DNA from 3 places in the Paenibacillus sp. OSY-SE genome. Region 3 is predicted to be linked to each of the others. Evidence: riboswitches for the same ligand, from Rfam matches in the RefSeq annotation. Region 3 holds a riboswitch; each other region holds the start of a gene.
The links. Region 3 has a riboswitch for cyclic di-AMP ahead of A372_RS0124430 (hypothetical protein). Riboswitches for the same ligand answer to the same signal wherever they lie in the genome.
Positions count from the first base shown of each region.

Region 1: another riboswitch for cyclic di-AMP. It lies ahead of A372_RS0125295 (TrkH family potassium uptake protein); the one in region 3 lies ahead of A372_RS0124430 (hypothetical protein).
Region 2: another riboswitch for cyclic di-AMP. It lies ahead of A372_RS0126325 (3D domain-containing protein); the one in region 3 lies ahead of A372_RS0124430 (hypothetical protein).

Region 1 covers NZ_ALKF01000199.1:38,166-45,223, forward strand. Annotated here, with positions in the region: gene A372_RS0125275 (LysR family transcriptional regulator) at 1-42, shown strand, start outside; gene A372_RS0125280 (hypothetical protein) at 125-961, shown strand; gene A372_RS0125285 (GntR family transcriptional regulator) at 1,154-1,513, shown strand; gene A372_RS0125290 (potassium channel family protein) at 1,593-2,261, opposite strand; gene A372_RS0125295 (TrkH family potassium uptake protein) at 2,300-3,658, opposite strand; cyclic di-AMP (ydaO/yuaA leader) riboswitch at 3,718-3,876, opposite strand; gene A372_RS0125300 (CPBP family intramembrane glutamic endopeptidase) at 4,117-5,808, shown strand; gene A372_RS0125305 (phosphoenolpyruvate hydrolase family protein) at 6,030-6,863, opposite strand; gene A372_RS0125310 (Tm-1-like ATP-binding domain-containing protein) at 6,884-7,058, opposite strand, start outside.
Region 2 covers NZ_ALKF01000200.1:66,689-73,746, reverse strand. Annotated here, with positions in the region: gene A372_RS0126335 (hypothetical protein) at 1-49, opposite strand, end outside; gene A372_RS0126330 (bifunctional metallophosphatase/5'-nucleotidase) at 418-1,998, shown strand; gene A372_RS0126325 (3D domain-containing protein) at 2,104-2,892, opposite strand; cyclic di-AMP (ydaO/yuaA leader) riboswitch at 2,894-3,060, opposite strand; gene A372_RS0126320 (amino acid ABC transporter ATP-binding protein) at 3,412-4,134, opposite strand; gene A372_RS0126315 (amino acid ABC transporter permease) at 4,127-4,783, opposite strand; gene A372_RS0126310 (transporter substrate-binding domain-containing protein) at 4,871-5,662, opposite strand; gene A372_RS0126305 (sensor histidine kinase) at 6,237-7,058, opposite strand, start outside.
Region 3 covers NZ_ALKF01000198.1:12,406-19,463, reverse strand. Annotated here, with positions in the region: gene A372_RS0124445 (methyl-accepting chemotaxis protein) at 1-57, shown strand, start outside; gene A372_RS0124440 (hypothetical protein) at 197-1,534, shown strand; gene A372_RS38020 (hypothetical protein) at 1,686-1,844, shown strand; gene A372_RS0124435 (hypothetical protein) at 1,816-2,235, shown strand; gene A372_RS0124430 (hypothetical protein) at 2,307-2,825, opposite strand; cyclic di-AMP (ydaO/yuaA leader) riboswitch at 2,827-2,998, opposite strand; cyclic di-AMP (ydaO/yuaA leader) riboswitch at 3,430-3,623, shown strand; cyclic di-AMP (ydaO/yuaA leader) riboswitch at 3,719-3,884, shown strand; gene kdpF (K(+)-transporting ATPase subunit F) at 4,097-4,216, shown strand; gene kdpA (potassium-transporting ATPase subunit KdpA) at 4,256-5,935, shown strand; gene kdpB (potassium-transporting ATPase subunit KdpB) at 5,995-7,058, shown strand, end outside.

The DNA.
Region 1 (7,058 bases), on a different contig from region 3:
CAGGCGGCGACGACATGGAATCACATTTTCAAGAAGGAATAATGTCATTTGCTGTCGAAATTGAAATAGAAAAAGAAAAAAGTAAACTTTGCTAATCTAGGGGTTTTCAGGAGGATGATGTTAGATGGATGTATGCAACCGTTGTGGGGAGAAGTTGGATGAGCATGAGCCCCACACCTGCTCCAAGGAGGCAGCCTTAAGCGGCACTTCCGATCAGAAGGAATCGGCAGTCCGCCAAGAAATCGCCAGTCACCGGGAGACAGCCGCCGCTGCTGGAGCGATGGACGCTTCGGCACCTTATGCGGCTCCGGGCCAAGTGCCTAACCAACCATTGGACGCGAATGGTTCCAATTCGTACGGCGGGGCTTCATTCGGAGCCAAGCGCGAATCAGCTTTTGATATGAAGCGCGTCGTTCAATTGATGAAGCATCCGACGGAAGCCTCTGCTCTACAGCCAGCCTCCGACTGGCTGTACGGCGTCATTGCAGTGGCGGCTTCGGCAATTGGCTTCGCCTTGTTCGCTTTTAGCATATTTAGCGGTCTCATGTCCATGCTTAATCCTTTCGGCGCTTATCTAAACGCAGGTGAGTCTATCGGTTTATTTATCAAGCTCGTCTTGCTTTACATTATTACGCTCGCCGCCTTGTTCGGCGCGCTCTGGCTCGTCAGCCGCTGGAAGGGCGTGCAGCGTTCGGACGTGAAGACGTTCCTCGTCCGTTTGGCTGCGATGCAAATGCCCTACGGTCCGGCCTACTTGGTCGCCTTCCTCATGATGCTCATCAGCTTCACTTCCCTGTCGCTCGCGATCGCGGGCATCGTCTGGTTCACCTCCGTCATCATGACGGTATCCGAGACGATGGAGCAGGCGGAAGTGACGCGCGACAACCGGTTTTTGTACGTCGCAAGCAGCATCGCCCTTTACTTCGTGCTGCTGCTCATTTTAACGAAGATTTTTCTGTAACAGCTGCCTTGCCGGCAGACGGTTGCAATGGCAAGCTGCAGGCAAGAGGCGTTATCGCGCCTCTTGCTTTTTTTATTTTCAGAAACTATAGTTAGTCACATGAGTAATGAACCAATGCGGTCATGAAATAATGCTTGCCCGCGCATGCGGCGTGGAGTAAGTACGATAACCGGACGAAACGAGGTGAATCCATTGCTGTTGGATGAGTCCAAATCGATCTATCTGCAAATCGCCGACATGATTGCAAATGACATATTGATCGGTGCCGTAGAGGAAGAAGGCCAAGTGCCTTCCACCAATCAATTCGCCAAAGTGCTGCAAATCAATCCAGCCACGGCTGCCAAAGGTATTAATTTGCTTGTAGACGAAGGCATATTGTACAAGAAAAGAGGTGTGGGAATGTTCGTGCGCCAAGGAGCGAAGCGTCTCGTGCGCGAGAAACGCCGCGCCCAGTTCGCAGAGGTCGAGCTGCCGCGCATTCTTCAGGAAGCGAGAGCATTGGAAATTGACAAGCAAGAGCTTGCCAACATGATTTTGAAAATACAGGAGTGACAGCTTGTGAATCCCATAGACAAATAAAACGCCGCCCGCTTAACTCCGTCAATGGACGGGCAAACAGGCGGCGTGTTCTTTATTTTTTCAACATAATCGCTTCTTCGAAATCCTCAATTTGATTGTTGGTTCCGATCATGACCATAATGTCCCGCTCATCTAGGACAGCCTCGGCCGACGGGGCGATAATGATGCCTTCCGGCTTGTTGAGCGCGACGATGCTGCAGCCGAATCTGGCCCGCGGGTTCAATTCCTTCAGCGACATCCCCTGCATGCAGCCGGGTACACTGAGCTCAGCAATCGTATACTCCTTCGACAGCTCGATATAATCGAGCAAATTCGGAGACACAAGCTGATGGGCAACGCGGATTCCCATGTCTCGTTCGGGATAAATAACCCGATCTACGTCAAGCCGCTCAAGCACGCGGCCATGCAGGTCAGACAGCGCCTTGGCGACTACCTTCTTTACGCCAAGCTCCTTCATCTGAATACTGACCAGGATGCTCGTCTGGATGTCATCGCCAATCGCAACAATGGCGCAATCAAAGTTGCGAATGCCGAGCGAGCGGAGCACATCTTCATCCGTCGCATCCGCCACGACGGCATGGGTCACCATGCCCGTCATGTCCGCAACTACCTCTTCATCTTTATCGATGCCCAGCACTTGATGTCCTAGTCTGACTAGTTCCTTGGCAAGGCTCGATCCGAATCGTCCCATCCCGACTACTGCAAACTGCTGCAACTCCATAATAGCTATTAACTCCTTCATCCATTACTATTCTCTATTTACCCTATCGTAATCTTGCCTTCCGGATGGCGGTACAGTTCCCGCTCGCTCTTCGGTCCGAGCGCATAGGCCAGCGTTATCGGCCCCAATCGTCCGGCAAACATCGTCAAACATAGAAGCACCTTGCCGAAATCGGTCAAATCCGTCGTTAAGCCCATTGTCAAGCCGACCGTGCCGAAGGCGGACGTCGTCTCGAACAAAATCATAAGGAACGGATGGTCCTCTGTCGTCGATAATATCATCGAGACCATAATGACCAGGAATAACGCCAACAAGGTCAACGTAACGGCTTTGAATATTCTGTCCTTCGCCAAGCGATAGCGATAGATGACGATATCCTCTTTTCCCCGAATCATCGTAATGACCGCGCCGACAAGAATGGCGAACGTCGTTGTCTTGATCCCTCCCCCGGTTGAACCGGGCGAAGCCCCGATAAACATCAGTATGATCATAAAAAACTGGGAAGCTTGGCGCATAGCGCCGATATCAATGGTATTCGCGCCGGCCGTACGCGGGCTGACAGACTGGAACAAAGACGCCCAGAACTGCTCCCACCCGCTTAAACCGGCGAGCGTGCGTGTATTGGTAAATTCAAAAATGAATATAACGACTGTGCCGATAACAATAAGAAGTCCGGTCATTGTCAAAACAATCTTCGTATGCAGCGACAATTTGCGGGTACGGCGATAATCCACTACATCGGACAATACGATAAAGCCAATCCCACCGAGTACGATGAGCAACATAGCCACCGTATTAATGACCGGATCTCCTACATAGCTCGTTAAGCTGGAGAACGGTCCGTACACCGAACCGAACAGGTCGAATCCGGCATTGTTGAACAATGACACCGCATGGAATATCCCGAAATAAATGGCTTGTCCGAGTGGCAGGTCGAACGCCCAACGCGTCGCAAACAGAATGGCGGCGGCTCCTTCGATACAGAAGGCAAACAGCAGCACCTTGCGGATAAGGCGGACAATTCCCTCCATGCTGCCTTGATTAAGCGCTTCTTGTAAAATAAGACGTTCCTTTAACGAAATTCTTTTTTTAAAAGCAAGCGCGAACAACGTCGCCATCGTCATGAAGCCAAGCCCGCCGACTTGAATGAGCAGCATAATGACCACTTGCCCGAACACCGTAAAGTTGGTGCCTGTATCGACCACAACTAGCCCGGTCACGCAGGTTGCTGATGTTGCTGTGAAAAACGCATCAACAAAAGACAGCGGCTGTCCGTTGGAATTTGATATCGGCAGCATAAGCAGAAATGCGCCTAATAAAATAATTAATGCAAATCCAACGACAAGTATGCGTGACGGCGTTAAATGTAAAATCCTGTTTTTCCTTGAAAGCTTCAAGGGGGTGTCACCTCTTTTTGTCCACGAAAAAAAGCACTGGAAATCCAATGCTATCGCTGGTATCCTGACGCACTTGCCTACGAGGTTAGCTGACGGATTCGGGCACGTTCAGGCTGCCCTATTCGCAGACGGTTCTTATGACCCGTCATACGCGAAATTCACCCCATTAATCGGTTCCCCCGCTTTCGTACATTGACGAAACTCGGCATGTATGCAATTCATAACGAGATTATATACGTTTCCCTACTCGCGCACAAAGTCAAAGATCGAACAAATTCAGTTGAATAGGCTGAAAAATAACGTTAAATAGCGCTTACAAAACCCCATTTTCTTGAAATGTATCGAGAACTCTTTCATTATCAAGGCGTAGCTTCATTCCTCTGCTGGACTTTACACAAATGAAGTGGATACAATAATAAAAGAGAACTGCGTATATACGACTAAATGGAGGAAAAAAGATGTCTTTTACCCATCAAGCACACCATGATGCTCATAATCAGGCTGCACCTTCTTATTACATAACCAAGCCTTTACTTATTGCTTCCATTGTTGGGTTCATAGTGTTTCTCACCGTGCAGGTTATTATTCCCTTACTGCAATTCGAGGTGAGCCCGGAGGAAGGCGCACAGGTCTCAATGATTACGAAGACGGAGGCGGCCGACAAGGCGATTCAGTACATGAAGCAGCAGTCTTGGCGATCCGAACTGACGCTGCGAAGTGCTGACCCGACAGTCGTGTATCAGACGGATTCCACGCTGGCTGGATATATCAGCAAGGAACGTTTGACGGAAGCCTTCCAGCCTTGGAGCCGCAAGGCTCCGTATGATAGGTATCAAGTCCTGCTCTCCGTTGTACGCGGAGGCCGCCCTGATGTGTTGAGCATCGATGTCAACATGACGAACGGCCAGATTATCGGCTTCAATTTCACCGGACGCCCGGCAACTGCCGCGGATGACTCCGTCGTCTCCCGAACGTTAGACTATCGCGCCGTGGCGGAACAGACCATAAAACAATTGGGCTGGTCATCATCCGAGTTGAACATTCAGCAAGAAAGCTTGAACAGCAAGGACGAAATACGGTTCACGGTGCCCAAAGCCAAAGTTGGCGGCGCAACGCTTGACTTCGTCGTACACTTTCACAACAACGACGTCGTCACAGCCAAGCCAGTATGGGAGGTGCCGCTAAGCTATAAAACAGAGGAATTGCAGCAGACCGCCACCGCTTCGTCCATTTATAAAATTGGTTATACATGGATGTCGTTGCTGCTCAGCATTCTCGCGCTCGTCGCGTGCATTCGTTACCGCAAGCTTATCCGATTCCGCTCCGGTACGATAATCACACTGTCCATCGTCTCATGCGGAATCTCCCTGCTTCATATCTGGAACCTGCTGCCTGGCCTCATCTCGCTTCAATTCGGGGTGCCTGCCGCACAGATCCGTATGGAGTACGCTTTGATCGTCCAAGGCGGAATTACAGTGCTTCAGGGAGTGGTGCTCTATTTCTCCTTGCTAGCAGGCACACGCTTGTGGGATCAGTCTAAGCATCGGCGCTTGATGCCAACCTGGAGCAGTCCGGAGTTCGGTACGGTGCTGCCCCGTGCCTTCTGGCTCGGCACGGTCTATGCAGGGCTCTTGCTTGGAGTGCAGACGTTTATCTTCGCCGCCTTGGAGACGGGATTTGGCGCATGGTCGACGACAGATGCATCACAGTCTCCGCTTAACTTGAGGCTGCCGGCGCTATATCCTCTGCTCGCTTGGATGGCTGCGATATCGGAAGAAGGCGTCTATCGCTGGTTCGGCACGGGACTGTTGCAGCGCTGGGTGAGAAATCCATGGATAGCTGGTCTCATCCCGACGCTCATCTGGGCTTTCGGACATGTCACTTATCCGATATTCCCGTTCTACTCCCGGCCGGTTGAACTGTTGATTATGGGTTTTATATTCTTGTACATCATGCTGAGGCACGGCTTCTGGACGGCATTGTTCGCCCACCTCATGCTGGATAATTTGTTGATGAGCATGTCTTACTTACTGGGAGGAACCGTGTCTGGCTCGGCGCTCGGCGCGCTATACTTGATACTGCCGGTGCTGATTATATACGGCTTAAAGAATCTTCATCAACGCAAAGTGAACATGTTACCCATGTCATAGAGCAAAACAAGCGGAGGTTGCTGCGGTCTCGTTATGGGATCTGATAAATGACACTTATGCGAACGTGAAGAAAGTGATTTTTGAGCATAGCGGACATAATCCGATGTTTGAGGAGCCTACTTTTGACAATCTAATAGCCGAATGGATGGGCGAGGGAAAGTAACTCTACAAAAACGTAAATAAGGGGAAACCTATGGCTTCCCCTGAAAAGTTTATAAATTCTACGATTTTAAATTAACACGTTTGAATGCTTCTGCTTGCTGTTTAATACCAACCTCTGTGGCAAACCGTTCAATACTTGAAGCACCGAAAAATCCATCCACACCTACGGTGTTGTCGAAAATATATTGAGCATCTTCCGGATCAGCAATCGGACCGCCATGACAAATGACCATAATATCTGGATTTACAGATTTGCCCGCATCGGTAATAGCTTGGATTTTCTTGGCGCAATCCTCAAGAGTCAATGCGGTTTTCGCGCCAATTGTTCCTTTTGTTGTCAAGCCCATGTGCGCTACCAAAATATCCGCACCCGCTTTAGCCATTTTAATAGCTTGTTCTTCATCAAATACATATGGGGTAGTAAGCAAATCAAGCTCGTGTGCTTTCCGAATCATATCAACCTCTAAATCATAGCCCATCCCGGTTTCTTCAAGGTTCGCTCTAAAGACGCCATCAATCAAGCCAACGGTCGGAAAATTTTGCACGCCTGCAAACCCTTGTTCTTTTAACTGCTTCAAGAAAACTTCCATCATTCTGAAAGGGTCTGTACCGCACACGCCTGCAAGCACTGGAGTATGCTTCACAACTGGCAATACTTCCGCTCCCATATCTACAACGATTTGGTTAGCATCCCCATAAGGCAATAATCCTGCAAGCGATCCCCGGCCAGCCATTCTATATCTTCCCGAGTTGTAAATAATGATTAAATCTACTCCGCCCGCTTCACCGCTTTTTGCAGAAATCCCCGTACCTGCTCCGGCTCCTAGAATCATTTCACCTTTAGCTACATGTTCTTTCAATTGGTTTATGATTTCTTGACGAGTTTGTTTCATTTTGCTTCCTCCTCATTTCTCTATTTCTGCATCAATTCGATTAACTTTTTAGCTGCCGCTAAAGCGAAATGTTTATCATTGATGTCATAGTCCAATTCAATGAGCTCTACGGCGTTTTGGTCAATATTATTTCTTAGCGTATCAAATAAGGCGCGATCCTCTTCTGCTCCATAGAAAGGCTGTCCTTCCACATCC
Region 2 (7,058 bases), on a different contig from region 3:
TCAAGCCAACGATCAGCAGCAAGCGCCCAATACGTTTACTCGTAATCATGAAATTCCCCTCCTCTTCAGTTACGAAAGTTCCAGCGGACTTTTTCCGCAGCCGGAAGCTTTCAACTATAAATTTCTTGCAGCATATGAGCATCCCGGAAGACTTACAGAGCCGCACTCCTTCTTGCTGCGCTTCTATAGCGTATCATGAAAGGCAGCAGTTTCATGATAAAATTATGTAAATTTTATCCACACTACTTTTGTGTAATGATTTTGTTAATCTGTGGCGGCAGCGAAGGAATCATTTCGTTCGCATCGAATAAGGTTTTATATCGAGCAGGCATTGGAAAACAGGGATTTGCCAACAACAGTGATAAAAGTTCATCGCGACATCCCAGCATGAAAATCTCTTATAGGAGGTCATCCGTAATGCGCGAATCATTCACCTTGACGATATGGGCCACAAGCGATGTGCATGGCCACATGCTGCCCACACGGTACGCTGACAACGCCCCCGAAGAATTGGGTCTGCTAAAGCTCGCTTCACGGATTCGGCAGGTCCGCGCAGACAAGGAGCATTTTCTTCTCATCGATAACGGCGACCTTCTGCAAGGAACACCTTTGGCTACTTATCATGCCCGGTTCGATCCGCAGTCCCCCAATCCGATGATTGCCGCCTTGAATCGTCTTAAATATGACGCATTCATCCCGGGCAACCACGAATTTAATTTCGGTCTTGATTTTGTGAAAAAAGCGCAGCGCGAATCTTCGTTTCCCTGGTTGGCGGCCAACATTGTGCGAGAGGATACGGGAAAACCATACTTTGGCGACCCTTACTTCATAACGGAATTTGCTGGCGGGCTGCGCGCAGCCGTGCTCGGACTGACCACCCGTTTCACCCCACATTGGGAACTGCCTGAGCATATCGCTGGCCTGCATTTCCTGCCGGCTGTAGAAGCCGCCAAGCAGTGGGTGCCTGAATTACGGAGCTGTAAAGGAGCCGACATCGTTATCATCGCTTATCACGGCGGTCTGGAAAGAGATTTACGCACGGGAGCTGCTCTCGAGGAGGATACGGGGGAAAATGAAGGCTCACGGATATGCGCAGAAGTGGAAGGCATCGACGTGCTCATTACCGGACATCAGCACCGGACCATTGCCAGCGGCAATATCGGGGACACTATTGTTGTTCAACCGGGAAGTCAAGGCCGGTACGCGGCCGAAATTGAATTGCTTCTTACTCGTCAAGATGGCCGCTGGCTCGTCAGCGAGAAACGCTCTCAGTTGATTGCCGCGGCAGGCGCTGAAGCCGACCGTGAGCTTAGCGAATGGATTACGCCTTACGAAGTGAATGTCCAGCGTTGGCTTGACCGCCCCATTTGCCGAATTAACGGGGATATGCGAATACGTGATCCCCATGAGGCCCGGCTTGCCGAGCACCCTTTAATCGAGTTCATCAACCGTGTGCAGATGGACGTATCGGGCACGGATATTTCATGCACCGCCTTATTTGACGATAGCGCTGCTGGATTCGGCAATCAGGTATCCATGCGCGAAATAACCACATTTTGTCCGTATTCCAACACATTGAAGGTGTTGCGGTTGAAGGGACGCGATATCCGGGACGCTCTGGAATGGTCTGCCCGCTACTTTGCGCCATATGACGGTCAATCAGTGGCCGTTCACTCGTCCTTCCTCTATCCCAAAGCGCAGCACTACAATTATGACATGTGGGAAGGCATAGAGTATGTCATGAACGTGTCCCGACCGGTAGGCACACGTATCGTACAACTGGCACGGAACGGACAGCCCCTTGATCCGGACAAGGAATATGATGTCGCCATGAACCATTATCGCGCTTCAGGAGCCGGCGGGTTCCAAATGTTCTCCGGCAAGCCGGTCGTTCGTGATATTCCGATTGACACAGCCGAGCTTATCGCAGACTATATGATGAAGCAGGGCACAATTACCGCAACGGTAAATCATAATTGGAAGGTCATTTGGGATTGAATAGATCAGCACATAATTATGTAAAAGAGACTGCCCCTCTAGTAGTTTTCTCTACTTTCGGGACAGCCTCTTCACATTTTGGTTACTTAAGTATAATTGCAATTGTTATTTGATAATATAAACCTGCACATCTTGCACGCCGAAAGTGCTGCCGGCACTTTTGCTTACCGGAACAAAAATGTCTACCTTTTTACCTTTAATCGCCCCGCCAATATCCCGTGCCTCAGCTACGAGTCCTCCTTGCGGCAGATGCTTGAATTGATAGCCTGTAATGAACAGCTTAGTTCCGAGCGGTATCACTTTAGGGTCAACGGCAACCGTGCCCAGCTTCAATGCATTCCCGTAGAAATCTACGGCTCCCCACTCACCATTTTCGCTCGGATGCGCTGTATACGCAGTTGCGCGCATGTTCAGCTTCTTCGAATAGGTTGTCGGACGTCCCGACACTTTAACCACATTTTTAGGAGCAGTATTTGCTGCTTTCACTGTTTGTTGTGGTGTGGATCTTTTCTTGTCACCCGTTGCTTTCTTCGCTTCCTTCTGTGCCACTGCTTCAGTCTTAGCTGCCTTCTGTGCTTCTGTTGAAGCCTTCGATGCGTCATCTTTGTTGTCTCTCTCAATTGCCTTGGCAGGCAAGGAATAAGATGACGATACTTTTCCTTGAATGACTGGCGTCGGAATTTCCATTGTCAACCCGCCGTATATATTCTTCGGATTAATCAATAGATTCTCATTTACTAGAGCTTCTACGCTAATATTTTGCTTTTTAGCAATAGAGTAGAATGTATCTCCCTCTTTAGCTTGGTAGGGCTCGGCATATACCGGGATGATCTGTAAAATGGTAGCTATACCCAGTAAAGCGGCTGCGAGCTTCACAATTGTTCTTTTACGCATATGTTCCTCCTGTCAGTAGCCTGCGGGGTTAGTTGTCGGATTCGGGTTAAGGAGTTCCCCTACACCATGTCCGATCTTTCGGAATGGCGATTCACCCCAAGGTGATCATTTATTGAACACCGGTCAATCATCCCCCGTACGGGTGCTTCGTTTCGGCTTGAATTGCATCATATCACAAACTTGTAACCTGTGCGCAGGGATTTGCTGGAATTGTCTTGAAATAATGACTCCCTATGGATTTTTTCAGCGTAATTTAACGCTTAATCCTAACACTTTTGTAATTACTAGTAACAACTTTGTAATATTCGCACTTTTATAATAACATAGTTTAAAAATTTGTAAACAAATTACATATTCCAAATATCCCCTAAAGATGAACCGCATTTTAGGCGTACGTCAACCGGATGCTTGAGAATTTGAACAATCTGGTTTCACTTCATAAAAAAATCCCCATAATTAGGGGAGTGGTCATTCTGTCCAAATCCCTAACTACTGGAGATTATAGTTACTCATCGTGTTTTACAATACTTTGCTTAAAAAGTCACGTGTTCTGGAATGCTGCGGGTGCTGGAACACTTGCTCTGGCGTACCCTGCTCCACGACATCGCCGCCATCCATAAATAAAATCCGATCTCCCACCTCACGGGCAAAGCCCATTTCATGAGTCACGATGACCATCGTCATTCCTTCACTGGCGAGCGATTTCATCACTTCCAGCACTTCACCCACCATCTCCGGATCAAGAGCTGACGTAGGCTCGTCAAAAAGCATGACATGCGGCTGCATGGCGAGTGCGCGGGCAATGGCGATACGCTGCTTCTGACCGCCCGATAACTGTCCTGGATAAGCCGTGGCCTTGTCAGCCAGACCGACTTTGGTCAGCAGATCCATGGCAACCATCTCTGCCTGCTTCTTCTTCAACTGCTTCACCTTAATCGGCGCAAGCGTAATATTATTCAACACCGTCATATGCGGGAACAGATTGAACGACTGAAACACCATGCCCATCTTCTCACGCGTCTTGTTAATATTATGCTTCTTCTCATTAATCTTCGTGCCCTCGAACAAAATATCACCCTGCGTCGGCGTCTCCAACAGATTCAAACACCGCAGAAAGGTGCTCTTTCCTGAGCCGCTCGGCCCTATGACGACGACAACTTCGCCTTGTTTGATCGACATATTCATGCCTTTCAAAATATCCAATGCACCGAACGATTTATGCAAATTGCGAACCTCAATCATGACTGCTCAACTTCCTTTCCAGAGTTGCAACCGCTTTGGAAAGCGTAAAGGTAAGAATGAAATACATCATGGCCGCACCCATAAGCGGCCCCAGAGCCGTATACGTTTTACTCCGTATGACCTCGGTTTGGAACATGATGTCCGTAATGCCGATGAAGCTGACAATGGACGTTTCCTTTATAATGGTCACGAACTCGTTGCCAATCGCTGGCAGGACGTTGCGAAACGCTTGCGGCAGCACGATATGTCGCAGCGTCATCGCTTTTGACATCCCCAAAGAGCGGGCAGCCTCGGCCTGCCCTCTATCGATTGCTTGAATGCCGGCGCGGAAGATTTCGGACAAATAAGCAGAGCTGTTAATCGATACCGCGACGACTCCAGCCATAAACGGACTGAACTCGATGCCGAATTCAGTTAAACCGAAATAAATGATAAAAATTTGCACGAGAAGCGGCGTGCCTCGCACCAATTCAATATATGCGGTCGTCAGCCATTTCAATGGCTTGAAGCCGGACATTCGCACCAAGACAATAACAACGCCTAAAATGAATCCAGCCAATACGGAAAACAACGATAACAGCACCGTTATTTTCGCCCCGGATAAATAATCCCATTTAAAGTCCCATAACATTCCAAACCAATCGAGCACCGGTCTAACCCCTTTCCCATCCTTGCTCATATAGCACTATTGTGTCCAACTCATGAAAAAAGCGGCTATCCGCCGCCTTCTCCTGCCTTACTCTCCCGATTCCGCCAGCTCCGTCGCCTGCGTAATGAACTGGTCCAGCTTGCCTTCAGACTTCAGACGGTCGATTGTCTTGTTCACAGCTTCCACCAATTTCGGGCTATCCTTGCGCATGCCGACAGCATAACCGTCGCTCGCCGGCTTCAATACGACGTCAGCTACTGCCAGCTCCTTGCGATTGGCTTCATAAGATTTAGCTACTGGCTTCTCTACCAGAACCGCGTCAATACGCTTCGTTTCCAACGCTAGCACAAGGTCGTTCACCTTATTCAGCAACTCGGCTTTTGCTTCCGGAATTTGTCCGATTACATCCTCGAACGTAGAACCTTTTTGAACGCCTACCTTCAAACCTTTCATATCTTCGGGTGACTTGTATTTATCTTTGTCTTCCGCCCGTACGATGACACCAGCTTCGGCAACATAGTATGGTTTGGAGAAATCCATCGCTTTCTGGCGGTCAGGAGTCGGGTCCATGCCGCTGATGGCGATATCGATCTTTCCGGTCGGTACAGATGCGACGACAGAGTCGAACTTCATGTCCTTAATTTCAAGCGGCACTCCTAAGTCCTTCGCGATTTCCTTCGCGAGCTCAATATCAAATCCGACAATCTCGTCTTTCCCGTCGACCGTTGCGTGGAACTCGAATGGCGGATAGTCCGCGCTCACTCCGAGCACCAGCTTTTTGTTCTCCATAACTGTATCATAACGGTCGCCCTTCGCTCCGCAACCGATGAGAAGACTCATTAATAGTGTGCATATGGTAACGATTTTCAGTGCTTTCATAGATGACATCCCCGCTTCTTCTATCTATTTTACCCTATCATTTCGAAGGGCTGAACTCATTATACATGATGGTGTATACTTATACAATCCTTCTTTTCAATAATTTTTCATAGCGGCGCTTTCATCTTGCCGAAACCTTCCTATGATATAATACAATGGTTGATAATACCATAGCTGTGATGAGGAGATTGATTTCTGTAGATCCAAAAGTGCGTATTTTGAAAACCATTTATTCCTAACATACCATTTAATACAAATCTCTTAGTTTATCGGAACACATCTGGAATTGGGGAATGAAGTATTTCAAGCGCATGAACAGTCAACCCAATATTTAACAAGTCATAATTTTACATCACAACACCAAGTATTATCGATTCCTACTGCCTTCATTGCATCATACAGCAGCAAGAAGACTGGGCCTATCGTTGCATTTTATGTGAATATGATGCATTGCCCGACATCGGTCATGCCTGCTGACATCATCTCATCCGCACGATGAGCGAGGGGGGGGCGCAATTAGAGCTTCTCTCCCCGTTCATTCATTCGCTTATTTTGCATCATCGCTGAGCTCTGTCTATTCTGTAGCTGGCGCTTGCTTCACTGGAAATTTCACATTAATTAAAGTCTTCCCAGGTTCCGATTGAATCATTAACTGGCCTTGATGTCGATGCACAATACTATAGCAGATCGATAGTCCCAGACCTGTACCTTCCGCCTTCGTCGTTACAAATGGAGTTCCCGCAGACTCGAGCACTTTCTCTTCAAAGCCGGAGCCCTCATCCTCCACCTCTAACCATACTGACTCCTCTTCATAACGAGTTCGTATGTACAGCGATTGATTTGCATCCATTGCCTCCAATCCGTTGCGAATCAGATTATGGAGCAACTGGCGAATCTCTTTCTCATCCATTTCTAGCGCTGGAGTCTGCTGGAGATCCAAGTGGATATATTGACAATTTGCCGTCGCTGTCGCTTGGACAAGCGGATAAATGTGAGATATGACATCGTTTAATGACTTGAAACGGAATTGTACGAACTTGTGCTGCGCAAGCGTTAAATATTCGGTAATAATCGTATTCGCCCGCTCTATCTCTTCTATCATCGTATCGAAATAGACATGCTCCTTGGCGTGTTCAGGCTTGCTTCGCAGCAGTTGCAGAAAGCCCCGTACCGTCGTTAACGGATTGCGGATCTCGTGGCTGAGGGCCGCTGCCATCTCCCCGACGATCTTCAATGAGCTCATACGCTTCATTTCTTGTTCAATTTGCACCTGCTTTCGCAGCGCTTCCGTCATGCGATTCATATGCTCGCCCAGCTGCCTGAATTCATTGTTCGTCTCGATGCGCAGCATGCCGTTGTAATTACCGACGGCAATTCGGGAAGAAGCAGACACGAG
Region 3 (7,058 bases):
GTGTTGAATCGGAAAATGAAGGAATTGCAAGAAGAGCTGCGCAAGTTTACTTTGTAGTGATGAAAGTCCCTGCTCCATTAACGAGCAGGGGCTTTTTTCACGAATTGACGGGAAATTGCTCATTGGTACTTCTGGCCGTGTTCAGTATACTAGAACTCAGGCTTTACAAATCGATCATATTGAATGAGGACACAACATGAATGACAGCTCGATATCTGAACATCCCGTAACGTATAAGCAGATGCTTGCCTTTTTCCTGCCCTTAGGATTCTCTTCTACTCTTGTTACGGTATCCCACGTCATTATTAACAGTACGCTTGCAAGGTCACCGAATCCGGAATTTATTATTTCTACCTATGCCATCGCATTGAGCCTGTACAGCTTGACGGAGCGGCCGGGCATTCTGCTTAGACAGACCTGCTCAACCTTGGTTCGGGATCGGAATTCTTTCCGGGCGATGACCTCAATCAGCAACTATGTGTTGGCCTGCATTATGCTGCTCAACACGATTATTGCATACACTCCGCTCGGTACGGTCGTATTTCGCCACTTCTTCGGCGTGGAGGAGGCAGCCTTAGAGCCGACGCTTGGTGTATACCGGATATTAATGTTCGTCAGTATATTTTCGGGAATCCGCTGCTTATATCATGGCATCATTATTTATAATATGCGGACGAAGTGGCTGACCATCGGGATGATAATCCGTTTGGCTGCCATGTATGGTCTGTCGCTGTATTTTATTCGGACGGGTGTGAACAGCGGCAAGGCTGGAGCTATCATTTTTTTGTCGGGGATGGCTATAGAATGTCTGGTCGCTTGGTTGGAGGGACGCAACTTGTTGAGACATAGCATTCCCGATAAGGTGGAAGGTCACGCCATTACGAACCGATCCCATATTTTCAAATTCTATAAGCCGCTATTATATTCATCCTTTATTGCCGTTCTGATCGGACCATCTATCAATGCCATGCTGGGGAAAACGGCGGAACAGCAGCTTGCGGTTGCTTCGTTTGCGCTTGCGAGCAGCATTAACCTGCTTGTGCTCAGTTTTTTTACGTATTTGCATCAGATCGTGCTCAATTTCTATGCGAAGGATAGCAGGAAAGTCAAACGCTTTGCGTTTACACTCGCCTTTCTTCCCGGGTTGCTGACGGCTCTGCTCAGCTTCACACCGATTGGACCATGGATATTGACGCAGGTGATGGGGGCGAACGAGGAATTGATGCGTGCGAGCCTAGACACGCTACGGGTCCTCATGCTGTACAGCTTCATTTTTCCGTGGATCGACTATGGCAACGGAATCATCATGATGCGCGGACAGACGAAAATGATGATGAGATCTCAAATGGGGAACGTCGTTCTTACGATTGCGACTCTCATCTTATGTGTCTGGATGACGCCTGGATGGAACGGCACGATCGGTGCGCTTGCCCAATCGCTAGGAGTGGCGGCGGAGTTGACAATCGTCATGATTGTCGTCAATTCGGGAAATACGCCTGTCCGTCCGGCTCGCGATAAGGGCGCTTCACTATAAATTCATGCATAAGGATAAATGAGGTAATTCACTTCGGCTTCAATACCTGTCATTTATCCTTTTTTTTGTGCTTTAAGTCCTGTTGAATTATTTGAGTGTATGACGAAAAGCGCAATACAAATGCAGGTCGTGGATACACAAGAGTCGTCCGATGAAAAAGATTGCGTTTGCGGCCAAGTCGTACCGTGAGATACCCGGTTCTGTTCGGGATGCAGACATCAATTTCCCGAAGAAGCAGCGCCGGTACCGGCCGATATGCAATCATAAGGAGGTCTTTGTCGATGCAGCAATTTTCCAATGTAATTCGTGAATTGAGAACCTGGTTGTTGTCCTTTTCATTTATTCAAGTTCTTTCGCCTTTTAGGCTGTATTTATTATTTGGCGGGATAGGAGTCGGGTTTCTTCAAGCTTTACTGTTCAAGGTGCTGCCCTATTCCAGCTATGGTGTCTTGGACTTTATGTTTTATACGATTCCGTTAAGCGCGGTTGCCGGTTATTCCTTTCTGCTAGGAGTATGGCTGACGCTTATATCCAGCGATATCAAGTATTTGCCGTATGGCCTTTGGGCGAAAGCCGTTCTGATTTTGTTTCCCTTTATGGCCATTAGTGTTAATTCCCTGATCTCTGTAGCTGTATATGCTTACCTCGGTTATCTCGCATTTAAATACTCGGCCTCTTCTTTTGCGGAGCAAGCAGCCTGACTTATTCATTGAGTTCAAATATACATACGGCCCCCAATTTTGGGGGCTTTCGCTGTTTATCCGCAGCTCATTCAGATAATGCAATAATAGGCTTGCGATCTCTCCATTAAGAGGCGTTCCTTTGGACAGAAACGGTGTCTGGACAGAGGAAGTAAATCCCTTAAGGCGAGCTTTGCAAGCTGAACTTTCTCAAAGCACCACGTTCCCTTCATCTCCTCCACAAGCTCGAATGCTTCCACTACAGTTTTCCCTTTTACCTGATCCAGCCGCCGCGACCAGTGAATGAGATCAAAGTGCGGAGCAGTATGATAAAACAGTAACTTACCCCAACCAACGGCGCCGTTTGCGCAGGAAATTTTCAATACCAACGTTAGCGGCCTTGAGCCGCCTTCCAATCCGTGTCCGGACGACACAGATATTTGATACAATTCCAAATTGCTAATGATTCGTTCCGCTTGCTGCTTTGCCATGTTCATTCCCTCCAGGCATTGTCTTGCGCGCAGCGAAGCCATCATGACTGATTGCCGCGGGTTGCTGCGGCATAATTGAACAATCAGGCTGCGAATGACAGACACTGCGCAGGTAATCATGTGCCTCTCCCGCTACGCTTACGAGGTTAGCTGACGGATTCGGACGTAGGAGTCGCCCTGCCGACGGCAAGCTTGCCAATCGGATTCACCCCGATGGACCAAGTTAAACCAAGTCAGAAAAGGTCCTGATGGGTCCCCCGCTCCTTGCTTCAAGAATTCAGCGATCGAAAGAATGATGGTGTACGACACGTATCTTACTCCTTTCCTTTATGCTTTGTACAATGTGAAAACAGTTAAAAAACCGTATATTTTCATCGAATCGGCTGGGAAATTGGTTTTGTTTACAAATAGGAACTGTTTATTTCGCGATTTTACGGTTGTTTCTTCGAAAAGCTAATGTTTTCTGAAAATGCAGAAACCGCATCACGATTTCTGCGCAAAATGGGTGAAGGGAGACTGTGCTCATATGATGCGCCCTATAGAGGAAGTATTCTGAAATACCGAGCAAGAACGAGATAATGAACGCGATAAATGGATTTAGAAGTGTAAATCGATTTTGGCAGACCAAAAGCTGCCGTTTTCTAGTCATTTTTGGAAATTTGGCTGCTTTACAAAGTAACTGCCGAGACGTAATATACGTTCATGAATTAAATTATCCGTTCAGCATTCTGAATCGCTTAATTTCTGCACAGCAGAAAGCGGGGGAACCAACATCTGATCGAATTCCGATGTGAGAGTCGGAGAACGGTCATGGGGTGAATCCTGCGGAATTGGATTCCATGGGTCTAATTCCGGGGTAGGGCAACTCTCACTGCCCGAATCCGTCAGCTAACCTCGTAAGCGTAGGAGAGAGGATGAGGACTCGTGATCGATTAATCGGCCACAGGGTTTATGCCTCTGTGGCTTTTTATTGTCTTCCCATGAAAATAATGAAAATCATAGCTTGTACCTTTTCAAATTTATCGCTTAATTTCTGTAAAGCAGAAAGCGGGGGAACCAACGAGCTTGGGCGCATAGTTGACCGAGCTCACGGGGTGAATCCGACAGTTCACTGTCGGTAGGGCGACTCTCGCGCCCGAATCCGTCAGCTAACCTCGTAAGCGTACGGAGAGAGGCAACGATCGTCGTGTGTGACACGGTTTAATAGACTGTGCCCGGAAACCACGAGAAAGTTCCTTTTCTCGCAGGTTTCTTTTTTATTGCCTTTTTTGGGCGTGAGAGCACGATTGCGTGTTAAAAACAATGCTAATGAAGAGAGGTTGTCACATGTCTGATCTATATATGATTGCTGCTCTAGCCCTTGCCTTTTCCATGTTCTGCGGATTTTTGGCATGGTGCGGCAAAGTTGTCGAACAAACGGGAGGAGACGAACGATGATGTTCCTCACCATTTGTATCGTGTTTCTGTTCCTGTACTTAATTTACGCGCTGATTCATCCGGAAAAATTTTAACCGAACGACGGACTTATACATTAGAGGGGGAGCCTATCCATGGGGATTTTGCAAATTGCGGCGGTTCTTATTCTGCTGCTTCTACTTGTCAAACCATTAGGGAGCTATATGTACCATGTGTTCTCTAATCAACCGAACCGGACCGACAAGCTGTTTACACCGTTCGAGAATGTCATTTATGGCATTGCGGGTCTGAAGAACCGCTCCAGCATGTCGTGGAAGAAATATACGCTCAGTTTGATTTTGACCAACATTGTGCTGGTCGTGCTAGGATATATCATTTTGCGAGTGCAGAAGCTGCTGCCGCTGAATCCGAACGGCATCGACAATATGGAGCCGACACTCTCGTTCAATACGATTATCAGCTTTATGACAAACACGAATTTACAGCATTACAGCGGTGAATCCGGGCTGACCTATTTCTCGCAAATGGCGGTCATTATGATGATGATGTTCACGTCAGCGGCCACCGGTATCGTCGTGGCCATCGCCTTTATTCGCGGGATTACGTCCAAAGGAAATACGCTTGGCAACTTTTTCGTTGACTTTGTCAAGGCGCATACGCGCTTACTGCTGCCACTCGCAGTTGTTGTGACGCTTATTCTTGTTGCATTGCAAGTTCCGCAAACCTTCGGGGCTACGGTGCAGGCGACAACGCTGCAAGGAGACGTGCAATCAATTGCGCGGGGCCCGGTTGCCTCGCTGGTGTCGATTAAGCACTTGGGTACGAACGGCGGCGGATTTTTCGGGGTGAACTCCTCTCATCCGTTCGAGAACCCGAACCCGCTTACGAATGTGATTGAGATATTATCGATGTGGTGCATCCCGGCTGCATTGACTTACACCTTCGGCAAATTTGCCCGCAATCAGAAGCAAGGGTGGGTCATCTTCGGTGCGATGAGCATGCTGTTTCTCATGTTTTTGTCGCTGGCCTATTATGCGGAAAGCCAAGGCAATCCGGCGATAAACGCACTTGGCATCGATGCTGCGCAAGGCAGCATGGAGGGGAAGGAGGTGCGCTTCGGCATTGCCCAATCCGCCCTATTCACGACCGTAACGACGGCAGCTACGACCGGCACAGTCAACAATATGCATGATACATTAACGCCGCTCGGCGGCTTAGTGCCGCTGGGGCAAATGATGCTGAACTGCGTGTTCGGCGGAGACGGTGTCGGCTTGGTCAATATGTTGATGTATGCCATACTGGGCGTGTTCTTGTGCGGTCTTATGGTCGGGAGAACGCCGGAATTTCTGGGGCGCAAGATTGAGGCCAGGGAAATGAAGCTGGTGGCGATTGCTATTTTGGCCCATCCGTTCATTATTTTAGTTCCAACGGCGATCGCTTTCCTGACCGATTTGGGCAGGGGATCCATAACCAATCCGGGTTATCACGGCATCTCTCAAGTGCTGTATGAGTTTACGTCGTCGGCAGCAAACAATGGATCTGGATTCGAGGGGCTGGCAGACAACACGCCATTTTGGAATATTTCTACGGGCCTGGTTATGCTGTTCGGACGGTATATCTCGATTATTGCGCTGCTCGGTGTAGCAGGCTCGATGGTTAAGAAGCAGTGGATACCAGAAACGATCGGAACGTTTCGTACGGACAATGCGCTGTATACGGCCATCCTCGTCGGAACCGTGTTCATTATCGGCGCACTGACCTTCTTGCCCGTGCTTGTATTGGGACCCATTGCGGAACATCTGACACTCCGATAGTAGAGGTTGTTCAATAATATCCCTTTTGATCAGGAACTAGTAGATGAGGTGAAACGGAAATGAACTCAGCCAACAAAAAATCGTTGTTAACCGGCGAATTGATCAAGCAAGCTGCGATAGATAGTATTAAGAAGCTCAATCCCGTAATCATGATGAAAAATCCGGTCATGTTCGTGGTTGAATTGGGAACGCTCGTCGTTCTTCTCATGGTGCTTTTGCCAGAAGTTTTTGGCGCGGAGGAGCGTATCGGTTTTAACGTGACCGTGTTCTTTATTTTGTTGTTTACCGTGCTGTTCGCCAACTTCGCAGAGGCCCTCGCCGAAGGGCGGGGCAAGGCGCAGGCGGATTCGTTGAAGAAGGCGAAGAAAGATATCGTCGCGAACAAAGTAGTCGGCAATGGAATCAAGGTTGTATCGTTGGCCGAACTGCGTAAAGGGGATATCGTCATCGTAGCGCAAGGCGAAATGATTCCGGGTGACGGTGAAGTTATTAAAGGTCTGGCTTCGGTTGATGAATCCGCGATTACCGGTGAATCGGCCCCGGTCATCAAGGAAGCGGGCGGAGATTTCAGTTCCGTCACCGGCGGCACTCGGGTCGTCAGCGACAAGATTACGGTGAAGATTACGAGTGACCCGGGCGAATCGTTCATGGATCGGATGATATCGCTCGTCGAAGGGGCGAAGCGGCAGAAAACGCCGAACGAAATCGCATTGAACACGTTGCTTATCAGCTTGACGCTCATTTTCCTCATCGTTGTCGTGACGCTTGCCCCGATAGCGAATTATTTAGGAATCGAATTGGAAATTCCAGTGCTCATTTCCCTGCTTGTCTGCCTCATTCCGACGACGATTGGCGGGCTGTTGTCCGCTATCGGGATCGCCGGGATGGACCGCGTGACCCAATTCAACGTACTGGCGATGTCCGGTAAAGCGGTAGAAGCGGCTGGAGATATTAATACGATGATTCTCGATAAGACCGGCACGATTACGTTCGGGAACCGGATGGCAAGCGAATTCATTCCTGTCTGCGACCAATCGCTCGCTGCAGTAGCAGAATGGGCAGCGATCAGCTCGGTGAAGGATGAAACGCCGGAGGGTCGATCGGTCATCGAGCTGATGAAGAA